Regions from separate parts of the Streptomyces sp. NPDC043870 genome, predicted to be linked through region 1. Evidence: riboswitches for the same ligand, from Rfam matches in the RefSeq annotation. Region 1 holds a riboswitch; each other region holds the start of a gene.
What was found. A riboswitch is a leader RNA that binds a small molecule or an ion and turns the genes downstream of it on or off. The one in region 1 is predicted to bind cyclic di-AMP.
Positions count from the first base shown of each region.

Region 1 (4,128 bases):
GTTGCGGGAGGCGTTGAGCCGGTCCGTACGCCGTGCCGCCTCGGCCCGCAGCTCGTTCGCCGAGGCCTTTGCCGCGTCGGCCTTCTCCTTCGCGCCGTTGTACTTCTCGGTCGCCTCCTCGGCCTCTTCGTACAGTTTGTCGGCCTTGGCCTTGACCTCGTCCGGGGTGAGGAGCGGTTCGGCGTGCCCGGCCCCCTCGAAGGCGGTGGCGGCTGCCGCGCCGGCGAGCGCGAGGGTGGCGGAGAGGCGGGCGGCGGGGCCGGAGAGCGTGCGCTGCCTGGGTTTGCGGTGCGCTGCCACGAGGGAGCCAGTCCTTCCGTAGGGTCCACCGGTACGGGTACCGGCGGCGGACCGCACAGGGGGGACGGTCCACCGCCGGTCTTTCGGCGGGGGCGACCGGCTGCCGTCCGGGTACGGGACGGTGGTGAGGAGTCGGCCACCTGGGGGAGGACGCTAAACCTCCGGGTTGCGACACGGCGGCGTCCTGACCGGTATTGGTGGGAGATGGACCGGCCGGGGTCACTTTCGGACCGTACGGCTAGGCTCCGGTGCCATGGACGTACTCATCAATGTCTTCGTCGCCCTGCACATCATCGGTATCGCGGCGCTGCTCGGCGGCTTCCTGACCCAGATGAAGGCGATGGGCGAGGGGACGGCGCGCTTCACGCCCGCGATGCTGCACGGTGCGCTTACCATGCTGGTCACGGGCGTGGTGCTGGTGGGGCTGAATCAGGCGGACGACCAGCCGGTGAACAACCTCAAGATCGGCATCAAGCTCGCGGTGCTCGTGGTGATCCTCGCGCTGGTCTACGTCAAGCGGGACGAGGAGAACGTGGACAAGGGGGTGTTCGCGACGGTGGGCGTGCTGACGCTGGCGAACATCTTCATCGCGACGCTGTGGACGTGATGCGGACGGGGGCCCGGGGGGCCCGGGGGTTCCAGGCTCCGCGCCGGTCGGCCGAGCCCGAGCAGCTCATGCCGCGACTCCCCTTGGTCAAAGGCCGGTTGCGGCGTGAGTCCGGCACCGGGCGGCGGCTCCCACCGGCGCGACTTCCGTAAGCACCACTTCCGTAAGCACCGCCTCTGTAAGCACGACTTCGGCAAGCCGGGCTCCCGCAAGCCGGGCTCCCGCAAGCCCGGCTTCCGCAAGTCCGCTCGGCACGCCCTCTAGGCGGGGCGGACGCTCCCGTAGATCGGCATGTAGTAGATCGACTCCTCGCGGACGTTCGTGCCCGGCTTCGGGGCGTGGATCATCATGCCGTCGCCGATGTAGATGCCGACGTGGCTGATGTCGTCGTAGAAGAAGACCAGATCACCCGGGAGGAGATCCTGCGTCGCCACCCGCTGTCCGACCTCCACCTGGTCCCAGGTGGTCCGGGGGAGATCGACACCGGCCGCCTTCCAGGCGGCCTGGGTGAGCCCGGAGCAGTCGTACGAGCTGGGGCCGGTCGCGCCCCAGACGTACGGCTTGCCGATCTGGGCGCGGGCGAAGGAGAGGACCTTCTCGGCCTTGGCCGCGTACGAGTCGGGGGCGGTGCCGGTGCCGGTGCCCGTGCCCGTTCCCGTTCCCGTTCCCGTTCCCGTTCCCGTGTCGGTACCGGTACCGGTACCGGTGCCCGTGTCCTGGTTCTGCTCCTGCTCCTGCTGCGCGCGCTCCTGGCGCAGCCGCTCCGCCTCCGCCTCGGCTTCCGCCTTGGCCTGTGCCTCGGCCTTGCGGCGGGCTTCTTCCTCCCGCTCCCGCTCCAGCGCCTCGAGCCGCGCCTTCTCCTCGGCGGTCAGCTGGGACAGCAGCGCCCGCGCCTCGGCGAGCTTCTTCTGGACGGTCTGCTTGCTCTCACGCAGCGTCTGCTGCGAAGCGGTCAGCGACTCCAGGCTCTTGGTCGCCTGCGCGCGCTGCTTCGCCGCCGCGGCCTGCTGGGTCTCGAAGTCGGCGATGGCGCTGCGCTGCTGGTCGGTCAGCCGGTCCATCAGCTGTGTCTGGTCGAAGTACGCCTGCGGGCTGTCGGCGAAAAGCAGCGCGGCGGTCGGGGCCACCGCACCCGTACGGTACTGGGCGGCCGCGTACGAACCGAGGGCCCGGCGGGACTCGTTGAGGGAGTCCGTGCGCTTGGCGACGTCGTCGAGGATCGTGTCCACCGCGCGGCGCTGCTTCTCGGTGGCCTCCTGCGCCCGGTTGTAGTCCTGGGTCGCGGAGCCCGCCTGCCGGTACAGGTCGTCGACCTTCTTCTGGACCTCTTCGATGCTCGGCTTCGGGTCGGCTGTCGCGTTCTGGGTCGAGAGCAGCGTCACGCCCGCCAGGGCGGCCGTCGTGAATCCGACGGCGGATGAATTCGTGCGAGTGCGGCTGCGCGGCTTGCGATGCGACGCCAAGGCCGGCATCTCCTTCCGTGGACCGCCTACCGGGTTAGCTGTCGGGTTCGGACGGAACGGAAGGCTGTCCTACGGGCCGGGTGGAGTGCGGCCCGATTCACCCCAGTTGTACATGTCTGGTGGGTCCCCGGTTCCGAACTCCCCTGCGGGAGGCCGGATTCGGCGCAGGCTGCCCGATTGGCGTAGGTCGCCGTTGGCAGTACGGGCCGCCTGGGCGAGCACGCTAGCCAAACTGTGGTGCTGCTGTGAAGGACGATGTTCGATATGCCCGATACATTTCCGTGACCTTGGCGTGTCGTGGCCGAGGCGTGACAGTATGTGATCGTTTCCTGTATGCACTCCGACACGGTGCGTGCTGCTGCTCGGGCGCGGCGCGGTACGTGTTGCTCGGGCAAAGGGAGGCGTTGCGCTCGGGCAAGAAGAGGCGTTGCGCCCCCGGCGCGGGGAGGTGTCGCGCTCCGGCGCGGGGAGGCGTTGCGCTCCGGCGCGGTGAGTGTGGTGAAGGCGGCGGCGGGCTGTCAGTGGGGCGGCCTAGACTCATAGAGCGATGAGCAGCCTCTTTGATGACAGCTTCCTGGCGGACCTCCAGCGCACCTCGGCCCCGGAGGAGCACCCGCCGCCCGAGCCCGACGAGCACGACGAGCACCCGCCCCACGAGGAGGTCCCGCACGACCTCTTCGAGGGCGCTTTCGACGCGCCTCCGGCCCGCGACGCGTATTACCGGGACGGGGCGCCGCGCCCTGCCGTGGACCCGGCCGCGCTGCTCGAGGGGCTGAACGAGCAGCAGCGTGCTGCCGTCGTGCACCAGGGCTCGCCGCTGCTCATCGTCGCCGGCGCCGGCTCGGGCAAGACCCGGGTGCTGACCCACCGGATCGCCCACCTGCTGGCGACCCGCCATGTGCATCCCGGCCAGATACTGGCGATCACGTTCACGAACAAGGCCGCGGGCGAGATGAAGGAGCGCGTGGAGCACCTCGTCGGCCCGCGCGCCAACGCCATGTGGGTCTCCACCTTCCACAGCGCCTGCGTCCGCATCCTGCGCCGCGAGAGCAAGAAGCTCGGTTTCACGTCGTCGTTCTCGATCTACGACGCCGCCGACTCCAAGCGGCTGATGGCCCTGGTCTGCCGTGATCTGGACCTCGACCCGAAGCGCTACCCGCCGAAGTCCTTCAGCGCCAAGATCTCGAACCTGAAGAACGAGCTGATCGACGAGGAGACCTTCGCCGACCAGGCCGCCGACGGTTTCGAGAAGACGCTGGCCGAGGCCTACCGGATGTACCAGGCGCGGCTGCGCGAGGCCAACGCGCTGGACTTCGACGACATCATCATGACCACCGTCCATCTGCTCCAGGCGTTCCCGGACGTCGCCGAGCACTACCGGCGCCGGTTCCGCCATGTCCTCGTCGACGAGTACCAGGACACCAACCACGCCCAGTACACGCTGGTCCGCGAGCTGGTCGGGACGGGTTACGAGGACCTGGAGCCGGCCGAGCTGTGCGTCGTGGGCGACGCCGACCAGTCGATCTACGCCTTCCGCGGAGCCACGATCCGCAACATCCTCCAGTTCGAGGAGGACTACCCGGACGCGACGACGATCCTGCTCGAGCAGAACTACCGCTCGACCCAGACGATTCTCTCCGCGGCCAACGCCGTCATCGAGCGCAACGAGAGCCGCCGTCCCAAGAACCTGTGGACGAATGCGGGCGCGGGCGCGCAGATCACCGGCTATGTCGCCGATACCGAGCACGACGAGGCCCA
Region 1 is NZ_JBWKDT010000002.1:247,040-251,167, forward strand. Features, by position in the region: gene AC0699_RS03575 (C40 family peptidase) at 1-300, opposite strand, end outside; gene AC0699_RS03580 (hypothetical protein) at 554-907, shown strand; gene AC0699_RS03585 (pentapeptide repeat-containing protein) at 995-1,162, opposite strand; gene AC0699_RS03590 (C40 family peptidase) at 1,168-2,379, opposite strand; cyclic di-AMP (ydaO/yuaA leader) riboswitch at 2,378-2,545, opposite strand; gene pcrA (DNA helicase PcrA) at 2,918-4,128, shown strand, end outside.

Region 2 (4,128 bases), on a different contig from region 1:
CGTAACGTCAAGTTCTAACGTGAAGGTCATGGAGTGGTCGATCCAGGAGATTGCCAGGAAAGCCGGTACGACGAGCCGCACGCTCAGGCATTACGGAGAGCTGGGGCTGCTCGCACCGAGCCGGATCGGCAGCAACGGCTACCGCTATTACGACCAGGACAGCCTCGTCCGGTTGCAGCGGATCCTGCTGCTGCGCGAGCTGGGCCTCGGGCTGCCGGCGATCGCGCAGGTCCTGGAAGGCCAGCGGGACACGGCCGCTGCCCTGCGGACGCATCTGAAGCTGCTGGAGCAGGAGCGGGAGCGCATCGGGCGGCAGATCGCCTCGGTGCGGACCACTCTCGACCGGACGGAGAAAGGAGAGGAACTCATGGCGGAAGAAGTCTTCGACGGCTTCGACCACACGCAGTACGAGCAGGAGGTCACCGAGCGCTGGGGCCGCGAGGCGTACGAGAAGGGCGACCGCTGGTGGCGCTCGCTGAGCGCCGAGGAGAAGAAGGCGTTCCAGGACCGTCAGGTCGCGATCGCCCGTGACTTCGGGCAGGCTCTGAAGGACGGACTGGCGCCCGACAGCGACGAAGCACAGGCGATCGCGCAGCGGCAGTGCGAATGGCTGTCGGTGACGACCACCCCGACCAGGTCGTACGTCATCGGGCTCGGCGAGATGTACGTCGCCGACCCGCGCTTCACGGCGAACTACGACCGGCACGGGGAGGGGACGGCCGTGTTCGTCCGTGACGCGATGAAGGTCTACGCGGAGCGCAACCTCAGCGACGACTGAGGCGCTACCCGTCTGCCGGACGGACGGGAGCCGGTCACCGGGAGGGCCCCCTGGTGACCGATCAGCCCGGACTGGTTCCGGCTGGTCCTGATGGGTACCGGCTGGTCCTCGCCGGTCCTGGCTGGTCCGGTTGGCCGATGGCGAGTCGCCGAGCGGCGCGGCTCCGGTCAGCCTGAATGGGGCGCGGTACCGTCCGCACCCTGGGCGGACCTGGCAGGAGACCACTGGTGGGGCAGCGAGAAGGCGACAACGGACAGCGGCGGGACGGTGGCCGCAGGATGGTCCGGGTGCTGCCCTTCCTGCTGATCGTGGGCGGGATCTTCTTCGACCTGGGCACCCCGGAGTCGTACACCGCGTCGCCGCTCTTCGCCGCGGCACCGCTCGTCGCCGCCCCCTTCTTCTCGGCGCTGTTCACCCTGCTGACGGGCGTCGCCTCCGTCGCGGCGGTGGCCGGGCTGCATGCTTACAACGGCACGGCCTCCGACATCCCGGCCGTGACGGAGCTGCTGACCGTGTTCACGGTCTCCGTGCTGGCTCTCTTCATCAACCAGGTCGTACGCCGCAGTGGCCAGCGCCTCGCGTCCGCGCGCGTCATCGCGGAGGCCGCACAGCGGGCCGTGCTGCCCACGCCGGCCGACCGGATCGGCGGGCTGCAGATCGCCGCGCGGTACGAGGCGGCGCAGGCGGACGCGTTCATCGGCGGGGACCTGTTCGCCGTGCAGGACACTCCGCACGGGGTGCGGCTGGTGGTCGGGGACGTACGGGGGAAGGGGCTGGACGCGGTCGAAGCGGTGGCCGTGATCCTCGGGGCGTTCCGGGAGGCCGCCGAGCAGGAGTCCTCGCTGGAGGGGGTGGCACAGCGGCTGGAGCGGGCGCTCGCCCGGGAGGGCATGCGTTCCGGGCTCGACGCGTTCGAGGGCTTCACCACCGCCGTGCTCGCCGAGATCCCCCACAGGGACGGAGTGGTCCGGATCCTCAACCGGGGCCACCCCCCGCCGCTGCTGCTGCTCGCGGACGGCGCGCTGGGCATGCTGGAGCCGCCCGAGATCGCGCTGCCGCTGGGCATGGGGGATCTGGGGGCCTCGCCGGACCGGGCGTACGAGACCCCGTACGCGGCCGGTGCCACGCTCCTGCTCTACACGGACGGGCTGACCGAGGCGCGTGACACGCACGGCGTCTTCTACGATCCGCGCGAGCGCCTGGGCGGCCGGGTCTTTTCCGGACCGGAGGAGCTGCTGGACGCGGTCGTCGCCGACGTACGGCGGCATACGGGCGGCCGGGCGACCGACGACATGGCGCTGTTGGCGGTCACCAGGCCCGGGGAACGGCAGCCGGAGCGGCGCAGGACGATGCCGGTGGTTCCGTGAACGGGACGCGGCGCCGCCAGTGGTTCCGTGAACAGGAAGCTGCGCCACGGAACGTAATCGAAGGACAGCCCTCCGCATAGCATGTGACCCACCGTCAGAAAGGGCGACCGGATTGAGGGGGAGTCAACTCGCCCGATTCGGGGTTGTTGTGCCTGAAAAGTCCAGGCCAATGTCGCTAACGATCAATGGGAAGAGCTTGGAATCCGCCCCCCGTGTCTATTAACGTTCGATAACGCAGCGCGGTCGTCACAGTCGTCGCAAGAGACGGCACCGTGCGCACGCGCCGAATCCCGCAAGGGAACCGGGGAACCACCTATTGGGGTGAATCGGGCACTTCGCGGTGCTCGTAGGAGACCTTCCTGCTCCGAACCCGTCAGCTAACCCGGTAGGCGATAAGGAAGGAAAGGAGAACGCCTCCGTGGCGTCCAACGAGCCTGCCCTCCAGGAACCTCCCACCAGCGAGTGGGTCCCCACCGACGAGTGGGCCCCGGCCACCGGGGCGGAGGAATGGAACCCGACCGAGGAATCGGTCCGTCCGGTCCGTGGCAGGCATCGCGTCGTCAAGCAGCGCAACGGACTCGCGCGGAGCTCCACCGTTCTCGGAGTCGGCGTCATCGCCGCGGTCGGCGCGGGTGGCATGGCCACCGCGCAGAACAAGCCGCCGGTCTCCATATCCCTCCCCGACGCCATCACGGACCACCTCCCGGACGCGGATTCGCTTCCCGGCGTGGGCTCCCTCATCTCCTCGGACGACTCCGACTCGGAGAACCGGAACAACGCACCGCTCACCGCCTTCTCCGTTGCCGACACGGCCGCGGACGACGGGCAGAGCGCCGGTGATGCGGGCGAGGCCCTGCGCGCCCGCATCCTCCAGCAGGCGGAGCAGCAGCAGGCCGAGGCCGAGGCCGAGGCGAGGGCGGCCGCCGAGAAGGCCGCCGCCGAGAAGGCCGCGGCGGAGGCGAAGGCGCAGCAGACCGCGGCCGCCGAGGCCGCCGAGGCCGAGGCCGCCAAGGCCGCCGAGGCGAAGCGACTGGCCGAGGAGGAGGCCGCGCGCAAGGCGGAGGCCGAGCGGCTCGCCAAGCTCGCCGCGAGCTACTCCCTCCCGACGTCCTCGTACACGATCACCTCGACCTTCGGCCAGGCCGGTTCGATGTGGTCCTCCGGCTACCACACCGGCCTCGACTTCGCGGCGCCCACGGGTACGCCGGCGAAGGCCGTGCACGGAGGCACCGTCAAGTCGGCGGGCTGGTCCGGGTCGTACGGCTACCGCATCGTGCTGGAACTCGAGGACGGCACCGAGGTCTGGTACTGCCACCTGTCGTCGATGACCGTCGGAGCGGGGCAGACCGTCGCCACGGGCGAGACCATCGGGCGCGTCGGCGCGACCGGCAATGTCACCGGACCGCATCTGCACCTGGAGGTGCACACCCCGGGCGGCGACGGCATCGACCCGATGGCGTGGCTGCGCGACAAGGGCCTCTCCGTCTAGGACTTGTCCCGGGCTGGGCCCGGACAAAGCCGTAGTCCTGATCAGTCACGGTTCACACTCGAGTCACCGGCAGCTCTGGCGCACCCCCCCGACGCCTGAGCTGCCGGTTTTTCGTGCGCGGTGTGGTCCGCGAGGCCGCGGCGATCCGCGTTCTCCGCTACGCCCGGTACGGGTTGTAGTCGCCGTAGTCCAGATACGGCGGTGGCTGCCACACCCGGCCCGTCGCACGCGCCGCGTATGTGAGGGCCGGGGCCGCGACGCTCCTGCGCTGCCAGAGATGGTGGAGCAGCTCCTGCTCGCGGGCGACGAAGTCAGGGCCCCCCGCGCCGCGCTGGGCCCGGTGGCGCAGGAAGGCCAGCGAGGTCGCGAAGGCCTCGTACTCGGAGACGGCGCGGGCGGCCGCCGGGCCGTGGGTACGGCGGGCCATGTCGCGGGCCACGGTGCGCGCTCGCATGGAGGACAGGGCGAGCGGTTCGGCAGGGGCGAGCCAGCCG
Region 2 is NZ_JBWKDT010000024.1:21,558-25,685, reverse strand. Features, by position in the region: gene AC0699_RS25800 (MerR family transcriptional regulator) at 29-778, shown strand; gene AC0699_RS25795 (PP2C family protein-serine/threonine phosphatase) at 1,057-2,145, shown strand; cyclic di-AMP (ydaO/yuaA leader) riboswitch at 2,417-2,552, shown strand; gene AC0699_RS25790 (M23 family metallopeptidase) at 2,564-3,634, shown strand; gene AC0699_RS25785 (PrsW family intramembrane metalloprotease) at 3,792-4,128, opposite strand, start outside.
Region 2: linked by a shared signal. The riboswitch ahead of AC0699_RS25790 (M23 family metallopeptidase) and the one ahead of AC0699_RS03590 (C40 family peptidase) in region 1 are both predicted to bind cyclic di-AMP.

Region 3 (4,128 bases), on a different contig from region 1:
CCCCCGCCACGGGCACTGCCGCGGGGGCGGGGAACGCTCAGAGCGGAAGCAGGTCCGGGCGCTTCGGCTCCACGTGATCGCCGGATGATTCGCCCCGCAGCCGCCGGCCGATCCACGGTACGAGGTACTCGCGCGCCCAGAGGACATCGTCGCGGCGGACTTCGAGCGTGCCACGCGGCGGCAGTGGCGGCCACGGCTGGTCCGGGTCGGCCGGCACGTCGATGCCGAGCACCTGGGCGGCACGGAGCGCGACGCGCGTGTGGCCCTCGGGCGAGAGATGCAGCCGGTCGTCGTCCCAGGCGCGCCTGTCCTGGACCGACTTGAGCGACCAGAGGTCGAGTACGGGGCAGTCGTAGCGGTCGGCGATGGCGCGGACATGCGCGGTGTACGTGGCGATCTTGCCGCGCAGATGGCGGAGCACGGGTACGCCGCGGGTGTCGAAGCCGGTGGTCACCATGACGGTGCCGACGGAGGCGGTGAGGTCGGCGACGGCCCGTTCGAAGCGTTCCGCGACGTCGTCGGGGTCGGTGCCGGGCCGGATGATGTCGTTGCCGCCGGCGCAGAACGTCACCAGGTCGGGGGCGAGTTCCTTCGCGCGCGGGACCTGTTCCTCGACGATCTGATCGAGGAGCCTGCCTCGTACGGCGAGGTTGGCGTAGCGGAAGGTGTGTTCCGGTACCCGGTCGTCCAGGAGGACCGCGAGCCGGTCCGCCCAGCCGACGAACTGTCCCTCGGGTCCCGGGTCTCCGACGCCCTCGGTGAAGCTGTCACCGATTGCCGCATAGGACCCGATTGCGCTGTTTGTTCTTGATCGCGAAGCGTCTGCCACGTCGAGCCATCTTTCCTCGCGGGAAGTGACTTACGCCACCGTAGGGAGGGGTTGACGCGGGGTGATATAGGCCACCCGGCCAGTTTTCCGCAAAGCGGGAATACCCGGAAGGGGCCGGAACGCACGCGTCCGCCGGCCCCATGATGCGGGGCCGGCGGACGGAGAGACGCCGTGTCAGGTACGGACGTCGGTCAGATCGAGACTCCGTGCTGGCGGAGGTAGGCCAGCGGGTCGATGTCCGAGCCGTAGCTCGGGCTCGTGCGGATCTCGAAGTGCAGGTGCGGGCCGGTGGAGTTGCCGGTGGAGCCGGAGAGGCCGATCTGCTGGCCGCCGGTGACGCTCTCGCCGGACGCGATGGAGAGCTGGGAGAGGTGGGCGTACTGCGAGTACGTGCCGTCGTTGTGCTTGATGACGACCTCGTTGCCGTACGCGCCGCTCCAGCCGGCCGACACAACGGTGCCCGGGCCGACGGCCTTCACGGACGTACCGGTGGCGGCGATGAAGTCGACACCGGTGTGGTAACCGCTGGACCACATGGAACCGGCTGTCTTGTACGCGGTGCTGATACCGCCGCGGACCGGCGCGAAGAAGCCGGAAAAGCTGGTCTGCGCGGCGGCGTTCGCGGCGGAGGGCGCGGCGGGGGCCTCGGCGGCGGCCGGAGCGGCCTGGGGGCGCTCGGCGGTGCGGGAGGCACGCTCGGAGGAACCGGACGGCTTCTCGCTCCTGGCCGGAGCCTTGGCCTTCCGCTCGGGCTTCGCCTCGCTCCGGACCTTCGCCTCGCTCCGGACCTTCGCCTTGCCCTGGACCTTCGCCTTGCCGCCGAGGGTCAGCTCGAGCCCCGGATGGATCAGCGACGGGTTCTCGCCGACGGCGGCGCGATTGTCGGCGTACAGCTTCTTCCAGCCGCCGCTGACGCTCTGCTCCTGGGCGATCTTCGACAGGTAGTCACCGGCCACGACGGTGTACGTCGCAGGCGCCTTGGGGGCCTTCGGCGCCTGCGGGGCGACGGACTTCTTGGCTACGGCTGCGATGCGGCCGGGGGCGGCGGAGGGCGCCGACTTCTCGGCGGCGTGCGCACCGAAGGCGCCGATGAGCGGAAGTGCGATGGCGGCCCCGCCCGTTCCGGCGGCGACGAATCCACGCGTGATCGGGCTGGTCCTCGGACGGCGATGCTTACCCTTACCGGGCATGGCGAATTCCTCTCCGCCGCCTGCGAGGTGAGCTGTCGGGTTCGGGCTGGAGATGCCCGGCCGCGCATGGCGCGCGACTTCACCCCGAGCCGTCCGGGATTCCGGAACGGCGTACTACCTGGGTCCCCCGCTCCTGCCACACGTGGGTGGGTGCGATATTCCGGACGGCGGCAGGATTAGGCGTTCCGACCGGATTGCGGTGACCGTAAGCGAGCCGGGTCGCGCGAACAAGCCATCTATTCCCCCGGGAACCCTTCCGCCTGATTTCGACCTGGATTTCCCGGTCACGCTCCGTAAATCCCGGATCTTCGATTTCCTTTGCGACAAGGGAGTTCACATGTCCGGCATCGCCACAGAACGTCACAGATATGATCCCGCTCACGAACCCGAGCCCATCTCCCCCTTAACTCGGGCGCGTTATGCGATACCTACCAATTCGGACAGATCGACCATCAGGCCAGATTCACGCCAACCGCGCACGCAGGCAAGGGGCGCAATCGCCGCACCCTTGCGTGAGAATTGCGCTGCTCGCCCCGTATGTACCTTTTGCCCCATGGGTGGCGTGGCAAGGAAACACTGCGAGGCTGCCCACCAAGTGGGCAGTGAACTCCAGGAGTTCACGAATCGACCGCCCGAAGCTCCCGCTTCCAGGCGCTGATCGCACCCGGGCGCGGTCAGCTGCGCCGCAGCCGGATCACCGTCGCGTCAAGATCACCGCGGAGGCCCGTGTGCAGCCCGTGGTGGAGCAGGACGGACCCCCGGTGAACGACACCGGTGTCCCGGCACTCGTACGCCGCCGACGGTTCGAGGCCCCGCAGACGCAGGCGCGGGGGCCGCTCACCGTAGTGCTGGGCCTGCAGCCATGCCAGGACCACGGCCTCGTCGCCACGCACGTACTGCACGGCGCTCAGCCCGCCCTCCGGCGGCCGCAGCCGATAGAGATCACCATGCTGCACGACCGGCCTGATCTTCTTGTAGAGCTCCACCCAGCCGCGCGCCTCGGTCAGCTCGCCCTCGCTCCATCCGGTGAGGTCGCCGCCGATGCCCAGTACCCCGGCCATGGCACTCACGAAACGGAACCTCAGTGAGCTGATCCGCCCGTTGAGCTGCACATTCGGGCTGTCGGTGACCCATGCGGCCATCACCCGGGCCGGATGCAGCTGGCCGAAGCCGTACTGGATGGCCAGACGATCCAGCGGATCGGTGTTGTCGGAGGTCCACACCTGGTCGGTCCGGGAAAGAATCCCCAGGTCGATCCGGCCGCCACCGCCCGAGCAGGACTCGAAGACCACGGCCGGGTGCGCGGCCCGCAGCCGGTCCAGCAGGGCGTACAGCGCATGGACGTGCTCGACCCACAGCTTCTGCGGGTACGGCTCCCCGGGCCAGCCCGCGTCCGTGAAGCAACGGTTGAAATCCCACTTCACATAGTCGATGGGGGCCGCGGACAGCAGCCCGTCCAGCTGCTCCCAGAGGTGGTCCTGGACATCCCCGCGGGCGAGATTCAGGACCAGCTGATTGCGGAATTCGGTCCGGGTGCGGCCGGGGTGGTGCTGCACCCAGTCCGGGTGCGCCCGGTAGAGATCGCTGTCGGCATTGACCATCTCCGGTTCGACCCAGATCCCGAACCGCATGCCCAGCGCGTGCACGTCGTCGGCGAGCGGTTTCAGCCCCTGGGGGAAACGGTCCGGGTTCGGCGTCCAGTCCCCGAGCCCGGCCCGGTCGCTCGTCCGCTTCCCGAACCAGGCGTCGTCCACGACGAAGAGCTCCACCCCCATCGCCGCGGCCCGGCGGGCCAGCGCCCGCTGCTGCTCCTCCGAGACGTCGAAGCCGGTGGCCTCCCACGAGTTGTAGAGGACCGGACGGGAGGCCCTGGCGTCCGGAATGACATGGGCGCGCTGCCAGGCGTGCCAGGCCCTGCTGGCCGCGCCGAATCCTCCGTCGGTCCACAGCCCGGCGAACACGGGCGAGGTGTAGGACTCACCGGGCGCGAGGAGCAGCAGTCCGGAGTCGTCGTAGCCGGCGCCGCCGCTGATCTGCACCTGGCCGTCGGGGAGGTGCTGAACGGCGATCCGCCATGATCCGGACCAGCCGAGCGCGCAGCCGTACACC
Region 3 is NZ_JBWKDT010000004.1:231,411-235,538, forward strand. Features, by position in the region: gene AC0699_RS07480 (STM4011 family radical SAM protein) at 1-77, shown strand, start outside; gene AC0699_RS07485 (SGNH/GDSL hydrolase family protein) at 38-829, opposite strand; gene AC0699_RS07490 (M23 family metallopeptidase) at 1,021-2,019, opposite strand; cyclic di-AMP (ydaO/yuaA leader) riboswitch at 2,024-2,178, opposite strand; gene AC0699_RS07495 (alpha-galactosidase) at 2,694-4,128, opposite strand, start outside.
Region 3: linked by a shared signal. The riboswitch ahead of AC0699_RS07490 (M23 family metallopeptidase) and the one ahead of AC0699_RS03590 (C40 family peptidase) in region 1 are both predicted to bind cyclic di-AMP.